One region of the Micromonospora sp. NBC_01740 genome, then DNA from elsewhere that is predicted to be linked to it. Evidence: riboswitches for the same ligand, from Rfam matches in the RefSeq annotation. Region 1 holds a riboswitch; each other region holds the start of a gene.
The links. Region 1 has a riboswitch for cyclic di-AMP ahead of OG989_RS10025 (coiled-coil domain-containing protein). Riboswitches for the same ligand answer to the same signal wherever they lie in the genome.

Region 2: linked by a shared signal. The riboswitch ahead of OG989_RS16855 (C39 family peptidase) and the one ahead of OG989_RS10025 (coiled-coil domain-containing protein) in region 1 are both predicted to bind cyclic di-AMP.
Region 3: linked by a shared signal. The riboswitch ahead of OG989_RS30840 (coiled-coil domain-containing protein) and the one ahead of OG989_RS10025 (coiled-coil domain-containing protein) in region 1 are both predicted to bind cyclic di-AMP.

The regions. Positions count from the first base shown of each region.
Region 1 is NZ_CP109150.1:2,079,292-2,086,631, reverse strand. Features, by position in the region: gene OG989_RS10050 (heavy metal translocating P-type ATPase) at 1-2,144, opposite strand, end outside; gene OG989_RS10045 (hypothetical protein) at 2,153-3,154, opposite strand; gene OG989_RS10040 (heavy-metal-associated domain-containing protein) at 3,184-3,393, opposite strand; gene OG989_RS10035 (metal-sensitive transcriptional regulator) at 3,544-3,846, shown strand; gene OG989_RS10030 (YibE/F family protein) at 4,175-5,524, shown strand; cyclic di-AMP (ydaO/yuaA leader) riboswitch at 5,691-5,822, shown strand; gene OG989_RS10025 (coiled-coil domain-containing protein) at 5,826-6,842, shown strand; gene OG989_RS10020 (carbonic anhydrase) at 6,970-7,340, opposite strand, start outside.
Region 2 is NZ_CP109150.1:3,611,306-3,618,645, reverse strand. Features, by position in the region: gene OG989_RS16865 (CDP-glycerol glycerophosphotransferase family protein) at 34-1,761, shown strand; gene OG989_RS16860 (alpha/beta fold hydrolase) at 1,829-2,572, opposite strand; gene OG989_RS16855 (C39 family peptidase) at 2,678-3,523, opposite strand; cyclic di-AMP (ydaO/yuaA leader) riboswitch at 3,752-3,892, opposite strand; gene OG989_RS16850 (acyltransferase family protein) at 4,211-5,449, opposite strand; gene OG989_RS16845 (polysaccharide pyruvyl transferase family protein) at 5,759-7,084, shown strand; gene OG989_RS16840 (alpha-ketoglutarate-dependent dioxygenase AlkB) at 7,185-7,340, shown strand, end outside.
Region 3 is NZ_CP109150.1:7,077,106-7,084,445, reverse strand. Features, by position in the region: gene surE (5'/3'-nucleotidase SurE) at 1-66, opposite strand, end outside; gene OG989_RS30850 (1-phosphofructokinase family hexose kinase) at 63-1,040, opposite strand; gene OG989_RS30845 (SRPBCC family protein) at 1,219-1,686, shown strand; gene OG989_RS30840 (coiled-coil domain-containing protein) at 1,763-2,848, opposite strand; cyclic di-AMP (ydaO/yuaA leader) riboswitch at 2,862-2,993, opposite strand; gene OG989_RS30835 (cation diffusion facilitator family transporter) at 3,147-4,064, opposite strand; gene OG989_RS30830 (HelD family protein) at 4,141-6,258, opposite strand; partial or broken gene OG989_RS30825 (alpha/beta fold hydrolase) at 6,509-7,340, opposite strand, start outside.

The DNA of each region.
Region 1 (7,340 bases):
GCCAGCGGCAGGGCCGCCACGTTGTAGGCGAAGGCCCAGAACAGGTTGCCCTTGATGATGCCGAGGGTGCGCCGGGCGAGCCGGATCGCGTCCACGGCGGCCATCAGGTCACCCCGGACCAGGGTCAGGTCGGACGCCTCGATCGCCACGTCCGTGCCGGTGCCCATGGCCAGGCCGAGGTCGGCCTGGGCCAGCGCGGCGGCGTCGTTGACCCCGTCGCCGACCATCGCCACCACCCGACCCTCGTCCTGGAGCCGCCGCACGACGTCGACCTTGTCGGCGGGCAGCACCTCGGCGACCACCTCGTCGATGCCCAACTCGGCGGCCACCGCGTGGGCGACGGTGGTGTTGTCGCCGGTCAGCAGCACCGGCGTCAGGCCGAGCGCGCGCAGCTGTGCGATCGCCGCCCGGCTCGTCGGTCGGACCACGTCGGCCACCGCGAGGACCCCGCGGGCCCGACCGTCCCAGCCGGCCAGCACCGCCGTCCGTCCCTGGGCCTCCGCCGTGGCCGCCGCCCGCGCGACCTCCTCCGGTACGTCGAGGCCGTGCTCGCGCAGCAGTCGGGGCCGACCGATCAGCATCTCCCGACCGTCGACCGTCCCGCTCACGCCGAGCCCCTCGGCGTTGACGAAGCCGGTCACCGGCGGCAGCGTGCCCGCCTCGGCCGCCCCGGCGGCGACGGCCCGGGCGATCGGGTGCTCGGACGCGGACTCCAGCGCCCCGGCGAGCCGCAGCAGCTCCGCACGGTCCTCGCCGGCCGCCGGGACCACGTCCACAAGCGTCATCCGACCGGTGGTGACGGTGCCGGTCTTGTCCAGCACGACCGTGTCGACCTGCTTCGTGGACTCCAGCACCTCCGGCCCCTTGATCAGGACGCCGAGCTGCGCGCCCCGGCCGGTGCCGACCAGCAGGGCGGTCGGCGTGGCCAGCCCGAGGGCGCACGGGCAGGCGATGATCAGCACCGCCACGGCGGCGGTGAACGCGGCGGTGCCGCCCGACCCGTTGCCGAGCCACCAGCCGAGGGTGCCCACCGCGAGGGCGATCACGATCGGCACGAAGACGCCGGAGATCCGGTCGGCCAGCCGCTGCACCGCCGCCTTGCCGGTCTGCGCCTGCTCGACCAGCCGGGCCATCTGGGCCAGTTGGGTGTCGCCGCCGATGCGGGTGGCGGTGACCACCAGCCGGCCGCCCGCGTTGACGGTCGCGCCGACCACGGGCTCGCCCGGGCCGACCTCGACCGGGACGGACTCGCCGGTGAGCATGCTGGCGTCGACCGCCGAGGTGCCCTCGTCGACCACGCCGTCCGTGGCGATCTTCTCACCGGGCCGCACGACGAACCGGTCCCCCACCACGAGCTGGTCCACCGGGATCCGGGTCTCCGTGCCGCCGCGCAGCACCGCGACGTCCTTGGCGCCGAGTTCGAGCAGGGCCCGCAGGGCCGCGCCGGCGGTCCGCTTCGCCCGCGCCTCGAAGTAGCGGCCGGCGAGGATGAACACGGTCACCCCGGCCGCCGCCTCCAGGTAGATGTTGCCGGCGCCGTCGGATCGGTTGATGGCGAGACTGAACGGGTGGGTCATCCCCGGCGTACCGGCGGTGCCGAGGAAGAGCGCCCAGACCGACCAGCCGAACGCCGCCAGGGTGCCGAGCGAGACCAGGGTGTCCATGGTCGCCGCTCCGTGCCGCAGGTTGATGAAGGCCGCCCGGTGGAAGGGCAGCCCGCCGTAGGCCACGACCGGGGCGGCCAGGGTGAGCGACAGCCACTGCCAGAAGTCGAACTGCCAGGCGGGCACCATCGCCAGCACGATCACCGGCACGGTGAGCACGGCCGAGACCCACAGCCGGGTACGCAGGCCGCGCAGCTCGTCCACCGGCTCGGCGGCCGGTTCGCCGCCGGCGGGCGTGGGCGGGGGCGGCAGGGCCGCCGTGTAGCCGGTCTTCTCCACCGTGGCGATCAGCTCGTCCGGGGTGACCTCGTCGGCGTACCGGACGGTGGCCTTCTCCGTGGCGTAGTTGACGGTGGCGGTCACCCCGTCCATCCGGTTCAGCTTCTTCTCGATCCGGGCCGCGCAGGAGGCGCAGGTCATACCGCCGATCGCCAGCTCGATCTGGTTCGGCGCCGTCAGCAAGGGCTTGGTGGTCATCATGCTTCCCGTCAGTCGTGCCCGTGACCGGGGACGCCGTGGCCGGCGCCGGCGGTCGGGGAGCTCGTGGCGGCGGGCGTGCCCGCCGTCGGGGAGCTGGTCGCCGCCGGGACACCCGGCGCGGTCGGAGGGCTGCCGGCGACGATGGTGAACTCGGCGGTACGCACCACGCCGCCGTGCTTGAAGTCCAGGTAGAGGCGGTAGGCGCCGGCCGACGGCATCTCCGCCGAGAAGCTCACCTCGGGGCCGGGCCGCGTCCGCCCGTCGCCCGGCTCGCCGTGCGGGTGCACGTGCAGGTAAGCCAGGTCGCCCTGGCGCAGCGCCACCAGGTGGCCGTACGCGCCCAGGTAGGGCTCCAGGTCGGTGACCGGGGCGCCGGCGCGGCTCACGGTCAGGGTCAGCTCGGCGGTGCGGCCGGGCTCCGGGGCGCCGGCGAGCGTCACCGTGTAGCCGTCGACCGTGGTGCTGGTCGCCGGGGCGGGCAGGGGCCGCCCGGTCAGCGCGCCGGGGACGGTCACGTCGACGCCGAGCGTCAGCGCCTCGCCCCCCGTCGGGGTGAAGTCGGCGAACGCCCGCCAGACGCCGGGCCCGGCGAGCGGCGAGTCGACCCGCCAGGTGCCGTCCGGCGCCATCTCGGGGTGCACGTGCCGGAAACCGGAGAGGTCGCGGCGGGCCACGATCAGGTGCATGCGCTTGTCGTGCGCCACGTCGTACGCGGTCACCGCCCCGCCGTCCGGGCCGGTGACCTGGAAGGCGAACTGCCCGGCCGGGGCGTCCACCGGGCGCAGGGTGTAGCCGCGGTCGGAGACGAGCAGGCCGCCGGGCAGGTGCGCCGCCGCGCCGTTGTCGCCCCCGTGTCCGGCTCCGCCGTCCTCGCCGTGCCCCCCGCCGGCCTCGTGCGGGGCCTCGGCGGGCGGCGCCACGGGGTCGGCCACCCGGCCGACCCCGTACGTCGCGCCGAACACCACCGCGAGGCCGAGGGCGAAACCGCTCAGCTTCGTCGCCGTGTTCATGGTGTGCCTCGTTTTCCCCGTGCCCGATCTCAGGCGCCGACGAGGTCGTAACCGGCCTCGTCGACGGCGGAGCGCACGGTGTCGGTTTCCAACGGGCCCTCGCTGGTGACGGTGACCCGACCGGCGGCGACGTCGACCTGGACGTCGCTGACGCCCTGGATCGCGCCGACCTCGGTGCTGACCGCGGTGGCGCAGTGCCCGCAGGTCATGCCCTGCACCTGGTACGTCGTGGTGATCATCGAACTCTCCTCTCGCCGCCCCCAGCCTATACCCCCCAGGGGTACATCGGAGGCGGACCGGTGCCCGTGCCTTGTACCGGTACCCGGTGGGGGTATCCCGGCCAGGAACGAACGTACCATACCCCCGAGGGGTACGGTATCCTCGACCCCATGACCACACCGACGCCCACCCCGACCAGGGGTTACACCGCCAGCAAGGATCAGCTGCTCGCGCGGCTGCGCCGCGTCGAGGGGCAGGTCCGTGGCATCGAGAAGATGGTCGACGAGGATCGCTACTGCATCGACGTGCTCACCCAGATCTCCGCGATCCAGGCCGCTCTGGACAAGGTCGCGCTGGGCCTGCTCGACGGGCACGCCCGGCACTGCATGCGCGAGGGCGCGGCCGAGGGCCGCGCCGACGAGATGGCCACCGAGATGATGGCCGCCGTCGGCCGCCTGATGAAGCGCGGCTGACCCGTCCCGGCACCCGCCCCCGGCGAGGCGCGGCCCCACGGCGACGCCACACCTCCGACGCCACACCTCCGACACCACCCGCACGACCTGCGCCCGGATGCCGGGGTGGCTACCATTCGGCCGGTGGCCCTCCGGATTCCGCACCGCCCGCCCCGCGCGCCCCGCCGGGCGGCGGCACCGCCCGCCCGCGACCGGACGGGGGCCCAGGACCGCGGTACGTGACCGCACCGCCACGCGGAAGCGATCCCCGTCCCGGCCACGCGGCGACGGGTGAACCGACCGGCCCCGCCGGCACGTACCCCGCCCTGGATTCGTAGGGAGACACTCGATGGGCGCCGACCACACCCGTCCCGCTCCGTCCGCCCCGCCGAGGGTGCGGCGGATCCTCGTCGCGACGGTGGTGCCCCTCTTCGTCGCCACGCTGATCGCCGCCCTGGTGCTGTGGCCGTGGGACGCGCCCGACCCGGCGACCGGCACCGATGCGCCCCGCTACCACGGCACGGTGACCCGGGTGGTGACGGAGCCGTGCCCGCCCGCCCCGGAGACCCCGGAGGGGAGCCCCGACGCGCCACAGGGCCCCTGCGGCACGGTCACCGTACGGGTGCAGGACGGCCCCGACGCCGGCCAGCAGGTGGAGACGCCGGTGCCCGCGGGCCCCGGCGCGCCGACCGTCGCCGTGGACGACGAGATCATCCTGGTCGAGCTCACCGACCCCGCCGACCCCACGGCCAGCACCTACAACATCGCCGAGCACCAGCGCGGCAAGCCGCTGGTCTGGCTGGTGGCGCTCTTCGCGGCCGCCATCGTCGCCTTCGGGCGGTGGCGTGGGCTGGCCGCGCTGGGCGGCCTGGCGGCGAGCTTCGCCATCCTGCTGACCTTCGTGCTGCCGGGCATCAGCGCCGGGAACCCGCCCCTGCTGGTCGCGGTCGTCGGCGCCGCTCTGATCATGTTCGTGGTGCTCTACCTGACCCACGGCGTGACGGCGCAGACCTCGGTCGCCGTGCTCGGCACGCTGGGCAGCCTGGTGCTGACCGGTGTCCTCGGCACGATCGCCACCGCCGCGACCCACCTGACCGGGTTCGGCTCCGAGGACGCCACCACGCTGTCGATGTACCAGGCCGACGTCGACCTGCACGGGCTGCTGCTGGCCGGGATCATCATCGGCTCCCTCGGCGTGCTGGACGACGTCACGGTGACCCAGGCCGCCACGGTCACCGAGCTGGCGCACGCCAACCCCGGGCTGTCCCGGACGCAGCTCTACCGGGCGGCGACCCGGGTCGGCCGGGCGCACATCGCCTCGACGGTGAACACCATCGTGCTGGCGTACGCCGGCGCCTCGCTGCCGGTGCTGCTCCTGCTGACCGCCGACTCGCGGGCGGTGACCCAACTTCTCACCAGCGAGTTCCTCGCCCAGGAGATCGTCCGCAGCGCGGTCGCCACCCTGGGTCTGATCGCCGCCGTGCCGCTGACCACCGCGCTGGCGGCCCTGGTGACCACGGCCGGCCGACGCGGCGGGGACGCGACCGACCGCGCCGCCACCGCGCCCGCGCCGACGCCCCGGCCGGCCACCGACCGGTCCGAGGCGCTGGAGGCCCTCAGCGGGCCGCGCGGGGACACGCCGTCCGCCGCTCCCGCCGGATGGCCCGATGGGCACAGAAGTACGGACACCGCATGGTGACGCTCCTCAGCGTGACCGAACAGGACGTTCGTCCTGATAAATGCGTCACTGGTCACCGTCCGCCATTACGAAATAACGCATTTAGTCGGCTTAGGGACGTAGATCCCCGGGAGCGTTCTCGGGTAACCTCGCTGCCGGTCACCGCCGAAGGCGCGCAGCGGCGCCTGCGGTGCCGCCGCCCAATCGCCGCGAGGCGAACCGGGGACCCAGGTACGTGGGGTGAATCCGCGACAGCGGTAGGGGCCACTTCCGCCCCGAACCCGTCAGCTAACCCGGTCGGCGGTCGACGGAAGGGAAAACTGTGACGGCACCCCTACGCCGCTGGCTGACGCCCGTGGTGGCCGTACTCGCCGCTCTGGCGGTCTTCGCCGGGCCTCTCCCGGCGGCGGCCGCGCCCACCCCGCCCAAGCCCTCCGGGCACGGGGACGACGAGCCCAAGCTGCTCGACGACCTCATCGAGGCCCGGAACCGGTCCTACGTGCAGGCCAAGGCGAAGCTGGCGAAGTCGAAGAAGCGCCAGCTCGAACTGGCCCTGGAGGTCTCCCGGGCGCAGGCCGAACTGAACGCGCTGGCTCCCCAGGTCAGCCAGATCGCCGCCCAGTCCTACCGCACCGGGCGGATCGGCGCGGTGTCCATGCTGCTGGACACCGCCAGCCCCGACTCGTTCGTCAAGCGCGCCGCCGCCCTCGACGAGCTCAACCTGGTCAACTCCAAGAAGCTCGCCGAGGTGAACGCGGTCAAGGACCGCGCCGAGCAGGCCAAGCTGGCGCTCGACACCGAGGTCCGCGAACAGCAGAAGCTGACGAACGAGATGGCGCGCGGCAAGCGGGAGGCGGAGAAGGCGCTCGCGCTGGTCGGCGGCAGAGGGCTGACCAGCGGCAAGGTGGTCGCCACCTCGCCGGTGGCGAAGATCGCGCCGGGGCGGGCGGCCGACGGCGACTGGACGCCGCTGTCACCCACCGAGGCCGACCCCACCACCTCCGGCCGTATCACCGCGCGCACCCTGCACATGTACAAGGAGGTCAAGCGGGCCGGCTTCAACCGGTTCGTCGGCTGTTACCGCCCCGGCGGGCCCTACGAGCACCCGAAGGGCCGGGCCTGCGACTGGTCGCTGCAGAAGAGCGGCTTCTCCCCCTGGCACAACGACGACACCTACATGTACGGCAACAACCTGACCGCGTTCCTGGTCCGCAACGCCGACCGGCTCGGCGTCTACTACGTGATCTGGAACAGACAGATCTGGTTCCCGGCGACGGGCTGGAGCTCCTACAGCGGTCCGTCGAACCACACCGACCACGTCCACGTGTCCCTCTGGTAGACACGCACGCGCGCGGCACAGCCGAGAGCGCGGACAGGGCCGCCCCGCCGAACGCGGGGCGGCCCTGTCTCGTCGTACGGACCCGCCCGCCAGGGCGGTGACGGGCGGGCGGTGGGTGGGTGGTTGTTCAGGCGAGCGCGGCGCTGGCCGCCGCCTCCGGCGCGTCGGCCGCAGCGGCGGGCACCTCGGCCACCGTCCGCACCTCGCCGGCGGTCAGCCGGTACGACATGCCGACCACCCCGCAACGGCCGGCGGCCACCTCCGCGGCGAGGACGGCGGAGCGGCCCAGCATCGCCTCGACGGTGTGCGCGATGTGGATGTCGACGATCCCGTCGATGTCGTCCACGCCCTCGGCGGCGGCCCGGCGCAGGCTGGGCACCACGGCGTCCACCACGGCGCACAGGTGCCCGACCGGCGGGGTGCCGGTGGCGGCCGCCGTACGCGCCGCCTGGACGGCCCCGCAGGAGTCGTGCCCGAGCACCACCACCAGCGGCGTGC
Region 2 (7,340 bases), 1.5 Mb from region 1:
GGATTTCGGGCCACGGCGGGAAACGGAGCCGACATGCGTGGTGACCTGGTTCGGAAGCTGCTCGCCCGCGCGCTGGCCACCGGCCTGGCGGTGCTGGCGTTCCTCGTCGTCGCGCTGACCGGCGCGACCGGCTGGGGGCTGGGGCTGGCGGTGGCCGCCCTCGCGGCGACCACCTGGGAGCGGCGGGTGCGCCCGGGCGCCGACAACGCCGCCGAGACCACGCTGGTCGCGGCGGCGATCCTGGTCGGCTACGCCCGCCGCCTCGACGCCGGGTTCGACCCCGCGCTGGCCGTGACCGCGCTGGCCCTGCTGGGGCTGGTGCTGCTGGTCAACCCGCTCCGCGACGCCGGCGGCCTGGAGGTGCGCGCCGCGAACCTGCCGGTGCGCTCGTGGACGCCGCTGGTCGCCGCCCGCCTCGGCGACGCGCTGGCGGTGCTGCTCGCCCTGCTGGCGCTGGCGGCCGTCGCGGGCCTGCCCGCCGGTGTCGCGCTGACGACCGTCGCCCTGGTCGCCGCCGGTGCCGCGGCGGTCGGGCTGGACCTCGCCCGGCGCAAGTTCCGGCCGGGGGCCGGCGGCTCGGCGGTGTCCCGCGCGCTGCGCCGGCACCAGCCCGAGTTCCTGCTCCACTTCTCCGCGCCGCCCGGCTCGGAGTACCAGGTCACCATGTGGCTGCCGTACCTGGAGCGGATCGGCCGGCCGTTCCTGGTGATGGTGCGCGAGCCGGAGTTCCTGCCCCTGGTCGCCGCGGCCACCAGCGCGCCCGTGGTCTACTGCCCCACCACCAGGGCCATGGACGAGGCGCTGGTGCCGAGTCTGCGGGTGGCGTTCTACGTCAACCACGGCGCGAAGAACAGCCACTGCATCCGCTACACCCAGCTGACCCACGTCCAGCTGCACCACGGCGACAGCGACAAGGCCCCCAGCGCCAACCCGGTCTCGGCGATCTTCGACCGGATCTTCGTCGCCGGCCAGGCCGCCATCGACCGGTACGCCCGCGCCGGGGTGGACATCCCGGCGGAGAAGTTCGTCGTCGTCGGCCGCCCGCAGGTCGAGTCGATCGAGGTACGCCCGGAGCCGGCGCACGGGCGGGCCAACCCGACCGTGCTCTACACGCCGACCTGGACGGGGCACAACGCGGACGCGAACTACTGCTCCCTGCCGGTGGCCGAGACGCTGCTGCGCCGGCTGCTCGACCGGGGCGCGACGGTGATCCTGCGGGCCCACCCGTACACCTCGCAGAACCCGGCCTCCGCCCGGCAGCTGGGCCGGCTCACCGAACTGCTGGCCGCGGACCGGGCCCGCAGCGGCCGGCAGCACGTCTTCGGGGCCGCCGCCAGCCGGGAGCTGACCCTGACCGAGTGCGTGAACCGCTCGGACGCGCTGGTCTCCGACGTGTCCGGGGTGATCTCCGACTACCTCTACTCCGGCAAGCCGTACGCGGTGACCGACATGGTGGACTCCGGCGACCGGTTCCCCGAGCAGTTCCCGCTCGCCGGGTCGGGCTACGTGCTGCGGCGCGACATGGCGAACGTGGACGAGGTGCTGACCGCGCTGCTGGACACCGATCCGCTGGCCTCGGCGCGGTGGGTCACCCGGAGCCGCTACCTGGGCGACTTCCCCGCCGAGTCGTACGCCGAGGCGTTCCTGGAGGCCGCACGGCGCCAGCTCGACGAGGGCTGGAAGACGCCCGCCCCGCGCACGGGCGGCGCGACCGGCCTGCCGCTCGACCCGGACGAGGCGACCCTCTCCCCCGCCACCTGACGCACCGTTCGGGAGGCACACCGGTCGCGACGGCGGATCTCCGGGTCGGGCCGTTCGCGGGGCACCGTCAGCGGTACGGCTCGACGAGGTCCAGGACCGCTTCGGGGGCCTCGACGTGGGCGTTGTGCCCGAGGCCGGGCAGGGTGGCGACCGGCACCCCCAGCTCCGTGAGCTGGGCGTCGGTGACCATGGGGTCGTGCTCGCCGCGGGCCAGCAGCACGGGCACGTCGGTCGCCGCCAGCAGGGCGGGCAGGTCCGGCGCGCCCACGCCGAACGCGGCCGGGTCCATCGCCAGCCGCCAGCGGCCGTCGACCTGCCGCAGCCCCGCCTCCACGACGGGGTGCTCCGGGGCGAAGAGCCCGGTCAGGCCGGCCACCCGCAGGTAGCGGCGGGCCGCCTCGTCCCGGCTGGCGAACCAGGTCACCGGCCGGGCCGCCAGCTCACCCGCCTTGGCCAGCTCCGCCGGCGACCAGACGGCCTTGATGCCGAGCCCGACGACGGCGTCGACGGGCAGCCCGGCGCCCCGGGCGGCCAGCGCCAGCCCGACCACCCCGCCGAGGGAGTGCCCCAGCACGACGAGCCGGTCCCCCGCCGCGAGCCCCGCGCCGATCCGCGCGGCCAGCCCCGGGAAGGAGTACTCCGGCAACGGCGGCGACCAGCCGTGGCCGGCGAGGTCGGGCGCCAGCCACCGCCCCGCCCACCGACGCTCCAGCAGCGGCGCCCAGGGCAGCCACACGTCGCCGGTCGCGCCCATGCCGTGCAGCAGCAGAAGCACCCGCCGGCCGTCCCGCTCACCCGACTCATCGACCATGGGCGCAGTGTGCCACCCGTCGGACGCCGCGGGCGAGGGCCGTGACCCGGACACGACATCGGGCGCCGACCCCCCGGGTGGGGAGCCGACGCCCGACGGCGTCGCTCAGGCGGAGTAGCCGCGGGTGGCGGCCCAGTTCGCCAGGGCGATGGTGCTGATCCAGTACGACGCGGTCGCCGGGTTCGCCGAGTCGGCGATCTTCACCAGCCGCCCCTCGTCCTGGTAGCCGACCACCGCGATGTAGTGGCCGCCGGGGAAGGAGTGCCAGCCGCCGTCGGTGTCCGTGGCGCTGCCGGCGACGTTGACCACGACGCCCCGCCCGTCGGTGATGGCCGCGACGACGTCGGCCTGGAGCCGGTCCATCTGGGCCGGGGTGGCGGCGCCACCGGGGATCATCCGGGTCCGGTACGGGTCGCCCTTCACCACCGCGTTCAGCACGCGGGTGGTGTCCTGGGCCGAGTCGGTGCCCATCTGGTCGGTGCCCAGCTGGGCACCGAGGGCGTCCTGGCTGCGCGCGATGCCGGCGGCGCTGAGGGCGTGCCGGACGGCCGCCGGACCACAGTTGTAGAAGGTGGTCTGGGCCTGGTAGTCGTAGTCCAGGCTCTTGGCGGCCGGAGGCTTCGGCGGCTCCGGCTTGCGGGTCAGGTCCGGGTCCGGGGCGGCGCTGGACGCGCTGGCCGACGGGGCGGCGCTGGACGCGGCCGGGGCGGCGCTGGACGGGGCGGGCGCGACCCGGGCCTGGCTGCGCGAGGCCGACGCGTCGTCCCGCAGTTCGGTCGCGGCCACCGGGGCCTGCGCGGCGGCGGGGGCCTCGTCGGTTCCGGCCAGCAGCGCGCCCGTGCCTGACGCCAGCACGAGCGCCGCGGCGGACGCGGCGGCCAGTTGGTACGGACGCTCGGACGTGAGGCGACGCAGCTGTCGCTTGAGGTGGTGCTTCACGGTTTCCTCCACGGGCTCGGGGTGAGCGGCCGTCGGTCCGCGCCGAGGGCAGGGCGGACCGACCGCGCGGACGGGCGTCCGGGCGGGTGGTGGGCCACTCAGGGGATGCGCCCGGGACGCCGGGCGACGGACGGTGACCGGTGGGTCAGCTCATGACCTGCGGGCGGACGAGCGCGGTCACCGCGGCGCCGTGGAGACGGCGGCACAACCGAGGGGTGTACGGGTGTGGCATGACGATGGAACTCCTTCCGACACCGCCGACCGGGTTAGCTGACGGATTCGGGCGGGAAGAACGCCCTACCACGGGCCCACGGCCCACGGATTCACCCCAACGAGCACTGGGTCCCCGGTTCGTCGTTCACGATTAGGCGGGTCGGCGCGGCGTCGCCTCTGGCGATCGGGTACCGCACCGGACGCGCCGACATTACTGGCCGGTCCGCGCCCTGCCAACCCCGTCCCACCTGCCTAAACCTTGATCGGCAGACAATTTTTGCGGGCACTTCGCCACTGACGCGACTCAATGGGACGACCGTTTCTGCGCGCACCTCCGGGCGACAACGGGACAAGTGGCGGACATCGGCGCCGAAACCCCGGCAGGAATCGACCGGGCCGCGCCCGATGACCGGTTCGCCGACGTGGTGACCGGCGTCACCGAAACGGCCGGGATTTCGTCGGCGGACACTCCGGTCGCCGGGGCGCTCAGCGCGAGTCGGCGTACGTCGGTCGGTGGTCGTCCTGCGGGCCGGCGGCCCGGGGGCGCGGCACGGCGCTGCCCCGATCCCCCGGCGTCGCCCCGGGGCCGCCGGGGTCCTGCCCGGCGCCGTCCCCGTCCCGCGGCGTCCGGACCGGCCTGCGCGGGGTGAGCAGCCGCATCATCGGCGTCTCGACGAGACGGTGCAACAGGCCGGCCAGGGCCAGGTTGACCAGCAGGAAGCCGAGCACCACCGCCAGCCCCGACCAGCCGGTGAAGCCGACGCCCCAGTCGCCGGTGAGCCGCAGGACGGTGATCATCACGAGGACGTGCACCAGATAGAAGGCGAAGGAGACCTCGCCCAGCCAGATCATCGGCCGGGACCGCCACGGCGAGCGCCGCCCGCGCACGTCCGCGTCCGCCGCCGCGGCGATGACCAGGATGTACGCGACCGAGAGCAGCGCCGCCCACAGTTCGGCGCGGACCCACTGCGCGGCGACCACCCAGGTCGCCACGAAGAGCAGGCTGGCCAGCGGCAGGCCCGGCCCGCGCCACCGGCCACGCCGCATCAGCTCGGCGGCGGCGACGCCCATCCAGAACTCCAGCGACCGCACCGGCGGGAAGATCTGGGTGAACCACCAGCGGCTCTCCTCGGGCACCAGCGCCTGGGCCGGCCAGAGCGCCAGGATGAGCAGCGGCACCGCGACCACGACGGCCCACAGGGCCCACGGTCGGGCCCGGCGGATCAGCGGCAGCGCCAACGGCAGGCAGAGGTAGAAGAAGAACTCGCAGGACAGCGACCAGCTGACCGTGTTGATGCTGTAGAAGTGGCCCGGCCGCGGGTCCCACGCCTGGAGGAGGAACAGGTTCTCCACCGCGACGAACCGGTCCACGGGGTCGGCGAACCAGGCCGCGACCGCCAGGGCCGCCACCCACAGCACCACGTGGCTCGGCCAGATCTTGGCCACCCGGCGCCGCCAGAACGCCCGACGGGTGTCGGTGGGTCGGGCCGACCAGACCAGCACGAAGCCGCTGAGGATGAAGAAGAACTGCACGCCCGACAGCCCGAGTGCGAAGGCCCAGTCCACGACGGCCTTCTGGCCGGGCTCGGCGATGATGCCCATCGTCGCGACGTGGAACCCGAAGACGAGCAGGGCGGCGACCCAGCGCAGCCCGGTCAGCGACGGCAGGCGGCTGGCCGGGGACGCGGGCCGGGCGGCGGGCGCGACGGTCGCGGCGTCGTTCATGCCGGCATCCCGACGATCCGCAGGGTCACCAGCACGTACGTCTCCTCCTCGACCCCGTCCTCAGGCGCCCCCGAGGGGCCCGTGGCGGTCCGCCGGTCGGCGCCGCCCCGCCGGGCACCCTACCCGCCGGGCCTGAGGCTCTGTTCCGTCCCGTCCGCGAGTGCCCGTTCTGTCCCGTGGGGGAGTCCCGTTCCTCCCGTCCCTCCGTGACCGTTGCGTCCCCATCCGTGACGGCGGTGGCGGGCATCCGGGTTCCGGCCGATCGGGTGGCTAGTATTCCCAGACCCGGAGGTGACGAGAGGCGGGCGAATGCACCAGCGAATCCTGATGCGGGCGAAGAAGGGCCCGTTCGACGTCTACTCGCCGGAGGAGACGCACGAGCGGAACTGGATCGGCGACAACAACGGCAACCTCGTCTTCAGCCACGCCGCCCACAAGCTCCTGCGCACCGCCACCGCCGAGATCACCTCGACCGAGTTCAGGATCGACCCGCGCGACGCCGACATGATCAACGAGCGGTACGACGTCTACGTCGTACCGCTCGCCAACGCCTTCCGCCGCAGCTACGCCCACCGCGTCGAGGCCATGACGAAGCTCATCGAGCAGCTGAAGATCCCGGTGGTGGTGCTCGGGGTGGGCGTACAGACCGACATCAACGGCGACCGGGAGTACCTCCGCCCGATCGACGACGTCGTGACCCGGTTCGTACGGGCGGTCCTCGACCGCTCGCACAGCATCGGCGTACGCGGCGAGATCACCCGTGACTACCTGCGCACACTGGGCTTCTCGGCCGTCGACGTGATCGGCTGCCCGTCGATGTTCCTGCACGGCGACAGCCTGCGGGTGGAGAAGAGGAAGGCGTCCCTGTCGCCCGACGACAGGCTCGCGCTCACCGTCTCCCCGTACGTCACGTCGATGGCGGAGATCATCGCCCGGCACCACGAGCGGTACCCGAACCTGCGCTACCTGCCGCAGGACCTCAAGACGCTCGGCACGCTCCTCTACGGCGACGCCCCCGGGGACCGGGGCAGGACCAGCAAGATCCCGATCCACACCTCGCACCCGCTGTTCACCGAGGACAAGGTGCGGATGTTCGTCGACCCCTGGACCTGGATGGACTACCTCTCCGGATTCGAGTTCGCGTTCGGCACCCGGATCCACGGCACCATCACCGCGCTGATCGCCGGCACGCCCGGCTACCTCTTCGCGCACGACTCGCGCACCCTGGAACTCGCCCGGTACTTCGAGATCCCGCACCGGGTCATGAAGGACGTGCCGGTCGACGTCGACGCCGCCCAGCTCTACGCGGAGGCGGACTACACGGCGCTCAACGCCGGCCACAGGTCACGCTACGAGACGATGCTGGCCTTCCTCGCCAAGCACGACCTGGGCCACGCCTTCGCCGACGGCGACAGCGCGGCCCGGTTCGACGCGCAGGTGCGCTCCACCGCCTTCCCGCCCGCCGTACGCCCGGCCGCCGCGACCGCCCCCGACGCGCTGCGGGAGCGGATCCAGTGGCTGCGCGACCGCAACGTCGAGCTGCGCAAGGAGACGGAGACGCTGCGCGGGCAGCGCCTGCAGACCCGGGTCAAGCAGGTGATCGGTGGCCGGGTGCGCCGGATACTGAGCCGCTGAGGCGGGGTTCGCACCGCCCGGCCGGCCGGCCCTCGCCGGCGACCGGCGGGCGGGCAAGGCGTCCGTACACCTGTACCAACATGGCGGGTACGCTGGGCGGATGACCGGGGCCGCCTACCAGCCGTCGATGTTCGACCTCACCGCCGCCGGACCGTCGCTGAGCCCGCTGGCCGACCGGCTGCGCCGGCACCCGCTCACCCACGGCGCGTGGGTCGACCATCTGCCCGGCTGGGTCACCGGCTCCGACCAGGTCTTC
Region 3 (7,340 bases), 2.3 Mb from region 1:
CGCCAGCGCCTGGATGCCGGGCGCGGCGATCCCGTCGTCGTTGGTGACCAGTATCCGCAGCGTCATCGCTCGGCCGCCCGTTCGGCCAGCTCGTCGGGGCTGGTCCGCTCCTGCGGCCGGCTGCCGGCCGGTACGAGACGCACCCGGTCGACCAGGCCGGTGATCGAGTCGAGCCGGCCGGTGCCCAGGCCGTGCCGGGTCACGTTCAGCGCGCCGGCCGCCGCGCCGGTACGGATCGCGGTGCGCACGTCGCCGCCGCGCGCCACCACTGCCGCCACCCCGGCGGTCATCGAGTCGCCGGCCCCGCGCGGGTCGGCCGCCTCCAGCCGGGGCATCTCGACCTCGAAGACCTCGCCGTCGACCAGGGCGAGGGCGGGCTTGTCGGCCCGGCTCACCACCACGTTCTCGGCGCCGCCGGCGTGCAGGTCGTACAGGGCCCGGGTGAGCTGCTCCTCGTCCTCGCCGTCGGCGCGGCCGTCGGCGATCAGCTCCTCGTGGCTGACCTTGAGGAAGAAGACGCCGCTGTCCAGCACGGCGTCGAGGTGCTCGCCGCAGAGGTCGACCACCACCCGGCTGCCGTTGGCCCCCAGGTCGGCGGCGAACCGCCGGTAGAGGTCGGCCGGGACCAGGGACGGCTCGTTCGGCCCGCTCAGCACGCTGACCGAGGCGCGCAGCCCCTCGCCGAGCGCCAGGTTGTAGAGCTCGTCCAGCTCGTGCCGGCTGAGCGGCTGGCCGGGCACGTCCACGATCTCCTGCCGGGAGCCCTCGCGCCGATCGTGCACGTACCCGCCGCTGCCGGAGTCGCGGACCACCACCTTCAGGTGCACCCCCTCGCTGACCAGCAGCGGCTCCAGCACCTGGCCGATCTCGCCGCCGAGGGCGGCGCAGAGCACCACGTCGACCCCGAGCGACATCACCATCCGGGCCTGCCAGACGCCCTGCCCGCCGGGGTGCAGGTGCAGCTCCGGCGCCTCGCTGGGCTGGTCGACGGTCACCGTCAGCCGGGGCGTGGGCGCGAAGACCATCACGTGCCCGCTCATCCGTCGTACCCGTTCATGCGCCCATCCTCCGCCGGTCGACACGTGCCGTGACCATCCACCAGCTGACCGTAGTGTGGTCGGCGGCCGGGCGTCCGGACTCCGGGCGGGATCGGCGCGGCGTTGCCAGGGCGCCCGGCATGCGCGACGATCGGGCGACCACCGACGCTGGGGAGACGGCGTGCTCAGGCGAAGTTCCTTCAGCTACACCGTCCAGGCGCGCTGCTCCCTCCCGGACGCCGCGGCGCTGCTCGCCGACCCCACCCGGCAGGAGGACCTGCACCCGCTGATCGTCCGGGTCCGCCGGGTGCCGCCCCGTCCTGGCGCGCGGGCCAGCTACGACATCACCGATCGACTGGCCGCCGGGCCGGTGCGCCTGCCGATCACCTACCGGGCCGACGTCCTCGTCGACGATGCCGACGAGATCGTCACCGTGGCCCGGCAGTGGCCTGCCACCACGGTGCGCAACCACACCCGGCTGCGGGCGGAGCCCGACGGCGTGGTCCGCATCGAGGTCGAGATCACCCTCGCCGCGCCTGCGCCGCTCTTCGGCTACGCGTTCCGCCAGGCCCGCGCCGCCCACCTCGGGCTGGCCGCCCGCCTCGCCACGGCCCTCGACACGGGCCCGCCCGGGTCGCCGGCCGACTGACCGCCGGACGGTCCCGGCCGCGGTGGCCGTCGCGCCCCCGGTGACCCGCGACGGGCGGGGCACCGGGGCGCGGGCGTCAGTAGACCGACAGGTGCACGTGGTTGGTGTGGTCGCTGGACGGGTCGCCGTTGGCCCCGCTGTACGACTTCCATCCGCTGCTGGGCAGCCAGATCTGCCTGTACCAGATCACGTAGAGCACGGCGAGCCGGTCGGCGTTGCGCACGAAGTACGCCGACACGTTGTTGCCGTACGTCCGGTCGCCGCCGGTGGCGTCGCCGCCGAAGCCGCCCTTCTGGGCCGCGAAGTCGCAGGCCCGGCCCTTCGGGTGTTCGCCCGAGCCGCCGGGGCGGTAGCAGGAGACGTAGCGGGTGAAGCCCGCCGCCTTGGCCTGGTTGAGCGCGTGCAGGGTGCGCGGGGTGATGCAGCCGTTGGCGGGGGTGGGGTCGTTGACGCTGCACGACTCGCGCGGCCAGGAGCCGTCGGAGTTGCGCGGGGCCGCCTTCGCCGTCTTGCTGGAGGTGCCGCCCGGCGAGGTGCCCGCCCCCGTGGACTGCTGCCGCTGTTGCTGCTGCTCGCGGTTGGCGACCGTCAGCGCCCGCTCGGCCTGTTCCTTGCGCTTGGCCATCACGGTGACCTGCTTGCGCTGCTCCCGGATCTCGCCGTCCAGGGCGAGCTTGGTGCGGGTGGCCTGGTCCCGGGTCTCCTGGAGTTCGCGCAGGGCCCGGTCCTCCTTGGCGGCCACCGCGTCGAGGGCGGCGGCGCGGTCCATGAAGCCGTCCGGCGAGCTGCTGTTGAGCAGGGCGGACGCCACGCTGAGCCGGCCGGTGCGGTAGGCCGCCCCCGCGATCTCGCCGACCTTGGCGGTGTGCGCGGCCAGCTCGACCTCGGTGGTCTTGAGCTGCGCGGCGAGCTGCTGTTGCCGCTTGGCCGACGTGTCGAGGGCGCGCTTGGCGTCGAGGTAGCCCTTGCTGGCGGCCTCCAACTGGGCCCGCAGGGCGGGGGTGCCGCCCTCCTCGTCCTGGCCGGGGGCCGCGGCGAGCAGGCCGGCCCGGGTGGCGGCCGCCGCCGGGGCGGCGGTGACCGGGGCCACCGCGGCGCCGAGGGCGAGCATCGTGGCGATCAGGGCCGCCGTCCGGGCGGCACGTCGTCGTACAGGTGCCATCACTGGCATTCACGTGTCCTTCCGTCAGCCGCCGACCGGGTTAGCTGACGGGTTCGGGACGGAAGATCCCTACCGCTGACGCGGATGCACCCCACGAACATGGTTCCCCGGTTCGCCCCGCCGGGCGATTAGGCGGCGGCCACCGCCGGCACCGGTGGGTGCCGCCTGGCGGAGGCCGAAGCCGAGCCTACCGGTGCCGGTGTGACTGATGCAGCGCAGGTGACGGAGGGTGTACGTCCACTAGCAGTCAAATCCGGCATAAGCGCACAATACTCTCCCAGATTTAAGGTTGTCCTCATTACCACTCAACCGACCCGCAGGCCCCGCGCGACGCTCCGGGCTCGATCTGCAACGTGGCGTGCTCGATGTGGAAGTCGTCGTGCAGCGCGGCCCGGGCGGCGCCCAGCACCGCGCCGACCTCCGCGCCGGGTGCCATGGTCAGGTGGGCCGAGGCCACCTCCATGCCGGAGGTGAGCGTCCAGACGTGCAGGTCGTGCACCTCGGCGACGCCGGGCACGGCGGCCAGCCGGTCGTGCACCGCGGTCACCTGGAGGTGCTCCGGCGCGGCCTGCACCAGGATGCGCAGCGCGGCCCGCCCGAGCCGCCAGGTGCGCGGCAGGATGAACACCCCGATCGCGACCGCCACCAGCGGGTCCGCCCACCACCAGCCGGTGGTGGCGATCAGCAGCGCGGCCCCGATCACGCCGAGTGACCCCAGCAGGTCGCCGAGCACCTCCAGGTACGCGCCGTGGACGTTGATGCTCTCCTTCGCCCCGGAGCGCAGCAGCGCGAAGGCGCCGATGTTGGCGAGCAGGCCGAGCACGGCGACCACCAGCATCGGGCCGGCCAGCACCTCCGGCGGGTCGCCGAAGCGGCGCACCGCCTCGATCACGACGTAGACCGCGACGCCGGAGAGCAGCATGGCGTTGGCCAGTGCGGCCAGCACCTCCAGCCGGTAGAGGCCGAAGGTGCGCTGCGGGTCGGCGCCCGCCCGCCGGGTGGCGGCGATCGCCGCGAGCGCCATGCCGATCCCGAGCACGTCGGTGAACATGTGCCCGGCATCGCTCAGCAGGGCCAGCGAGCCCGTGCGGAAGGCCGCCACCGCCTCCACCACCATGAGGCCGGCGAGCAGCCCGAACGCCGCCCAGAGCCGGCCCCGGTGGCGGTGCGCGGCATTCGCCACCGACCCGTGATGGTGGTCATGACCTGCGCCCACGCGCCCACCCTCCGTCAGGCGTCCGGATTCGCGTTCAATCTATGCTCACATCGCTATGTATGCAAGTAACGGCGGCTCAGCCGATCGGGTCGACGGTGGTCAGCCGCTGGGTGGCCCGGGACAGCGCCACGTAGAGCGTCCGCACCCCCGACCCCGGGTCGGCCCGGATCTCGCCCGGAGCGACGAGGACGACCCCGTCGTACTCCATGCCCTTGGCCTCCAGGCTGGTCACCACCTGCAAACGCGGCGCGCCGAGCCCGCCCAGCCAGCCGGCCACCTCGTCGCGGCGCGGCACCGGCGTGATCACCCCGACCGTGCCCTCGACCTCGGCGAGCAGCGCGTCGGCCGCCGCCACGACGGCGCTCTCCAGCTCCGCCGGCGGCACCGACAGCGCGACCGGGTCGACGCCGGTGGAGCGCACCGCCCGGGGCAGCGGCAGGTCCGGGTGCAGCCGGCGGATCTCGGCCGCCGCCACCGCGAAGATCTCCGCCGAGTTGCGGTAGTTCGTGGTGAGGGTGAAGTGGTGCCGCTTGCGCCGGCCCAACGCCTGGTCCCGGGCCCGGTTCAGCTCCTCCGGATCCCCCGTCCACGCCGTCTGCGCCGGATCGCCCACCACCGTCCACGAGGCCAGCCGGCCCCGCCGGCCGATCATGCGCCACTGCATCGGCGAGACGTCCTGCGACTCGTCGACCACCACGTGCGCGTACTCCCGGTAGTCGTCCGGGCGTTCCCGCGCCGCCTCGCGGGCGGCGCGCTGCCGGTCGGCGAAGGTGCTCAGCTCGCGGACCCCGCCGGCCAGCTGGAACGGGTCCCGCTTCGCCCGGGCGGGCTTCATCGGCTTGCCGAGCAGCGCGTCCAGCTCGTCGAGCAGCGCGATGTCGGCGATCGTCAGCCCGGCGGCGTCGAGGCTGCCGTACGCGTCGGTCAGCAGCCGGATCTCGGCGCGGGAGAGGATCCCCTCGGCGTAGCGGTGCAGCCGGTCCGGACGGGCCAGCCAGCCCAGCACGTGCCGGGGGTGCAGCCGGGGCCACCACGCCTTCAGGAACTCCCGGAACTCCGGCCGCTCGGCGATCTCGTCCTCGAACGCGCGCTGCTCGGGCAGCCGGCCCACGCCCAACCTGCGGGCCTGCGCCCACAGCGCCGCGAAGACCCCGTCGAAGCCGGCCCGGCGCACCTCGTTGCGGCGGGCGCCCCGGGGCATCGCCCGGTCCCGGATGCCGTCCAGCTCGCGGCGCTCCAGCCGGAGCAGCTCGCCCCGGTAGAGCAGGCGCAGCTCGGTCGGGCCGCCCGGCACCGCGTCCCGGGCCGCCCGCTCCAGCACCCGCCGCATCCGCAGCGAGCCCTTCACCGCCGCCACCGCCGGCGGATCGGTGCGGGTGGCGGTCAGGCCCGCGAAGAGCGTGCCCAGCGAGTGCAGGGTGGCGGTGTCCTCGCCGAGCGAGGGCAGCACCGAGGCGATGTACTCGACGAAGACCGAGGACGGGCCCACCACCAGGATGCCGCCGCCGGCGAACCGGCTGCGGTCGGAATAGAGCAGGTACGCGGCCCGGTGCAGGGCGACGGCCGTCTTCCCGGTGCCCGGGCCGCCGGACACGATCGTCACGCCCGAGCCGGGGGAGCGGATGGCCTCGTCCTGCTCCCGCTGGATGGTGGCGACGATGTCCCGCATGCCCCGGCCGGTGGCCTTCGACAGCGTGGCCAGCAGCGCGCCGTCGCCGACCACCGCCATGTCGGCGGGCGCGGCGACCGGATCGAGCAGGTCGTCCTCGATCCGGGTGACCCGCTCGGCGGAGGACTGGATCGTGCGTCGCCGCACCACGCCCAGCGGCTGCGCGGGAGTGGCCTGGTAGAAGGCGGCGGCGGCCGGGGCCCGCCAGTCGACCACCAGGGTGGAGGCGTCGTCGTCGCGGATGCCGAGCCGCCCGACGTGCAGCACCTGCCGGTCGAGCAGGTCCAGCCGGCCGAAGACCAGGCCCTCGTGCTCGGCGTCCAGCATGTGCCGCCGCCGTGCGGCGTGGAACACCATCGCGTCCCGTTCGACCAGCGCCCCGAAGTTGCCCACCCGGGCGAGCCGGTAGCCCTCCTTCTCGGCGCTGACCGCCGACCGGCGCAGCTCGGCCAGTCGGGCGTACACCCGGTCGAGATGCCGCTGCTCGACGGCGATCTCCTGTTCCAGGGTGGTCTGGTCGGTCACCGCTCGCTCCTCCTGACGTCGGCGGCGGGCGGCGCGAACCGTGCGAACCGCGCCAGGCCAACCGCAAGAGGGTACGGCCCGCACGCAACCAGCGGCGCCACCGGTGCGGGAAAGGAACCCGCGTCACGCCCGCAGGGGCCCCACCGGGCCCGGTTCAGCCCGTGTCGCGCTCTCCGCCGGGCCCGGTCCAGCCCGTGCCGCGCTCTCCGCCGGGCCCGGTCCAGTCCGCCCGGGCGGCGGCGGTGGCACCGGCCCCGGGGGCGGTGAGCACGCGACGGAGCACGCCGCCGAGCGCCGCGTTGACCTCGTCGGGGCGTTCCATCATCAGCATGTGTCCGGCACCCGGGCAGACGGTCAGCTCGGTCGCCGGCAGCGCGCCGGCGATCGACTCGGCGCAGGGCGGCGGGGTGAGCCGGTCCCGGTCGCCGACCAGGGCGGCGGCCGGCAGGTGGGCCAGCCCGGCGAGGGTGTCCAGCCGGTGCTGCGCCCCGATGGACGCGCGGAACCCGCCGATCGAGCGGAGGGTGGCGCGGGCCACCGCCGAGGTGACCAGGCGGATGTCGTGCGGGTCGCAGCGGTCGCCGAAGAGCATCCAGCGGATGCTGGGACGCAGCGCGCGCAGCAGCGCCCGGGGCGGTCGCCAGGCCCCGCACCGGGCCAGCACGCCGGCCCCGGTGGTCTCGGCGAGCCGGATCAGCCGGGCGATCCGGGGCGAGAGGCCGTACGCGGTGTGCGTGTGGCCCTCGGCGGTGGTGGAGACGAAGACCAGCCCGGCCGTCCGGGCGGCGAAGTGCGCGGGGTGGCGGTGCGCGTACTCCATGATCGTCATGCCGCCCATCGAGTGGCCGACCAGCACGACACGACCGGCCGGGGCCACCTCGTCCAGCACCGCGGCGAGGTCGTCGCCGAGCTGGGCCACGGTGGCGGTGGGCAGCGCCATGCAGCTCGACCGGCCGTGGCCGCGGGCGTCGTAGGTCACCACCCGCACCGCGTCGCCGAAGCGTTGCCGCAGGTCGGCGAGCTGCCGGTGCCAGGCCCGCCCGTCCAGCGTCCAGCCGTGCAGCAGCACGACGGTAACCTCG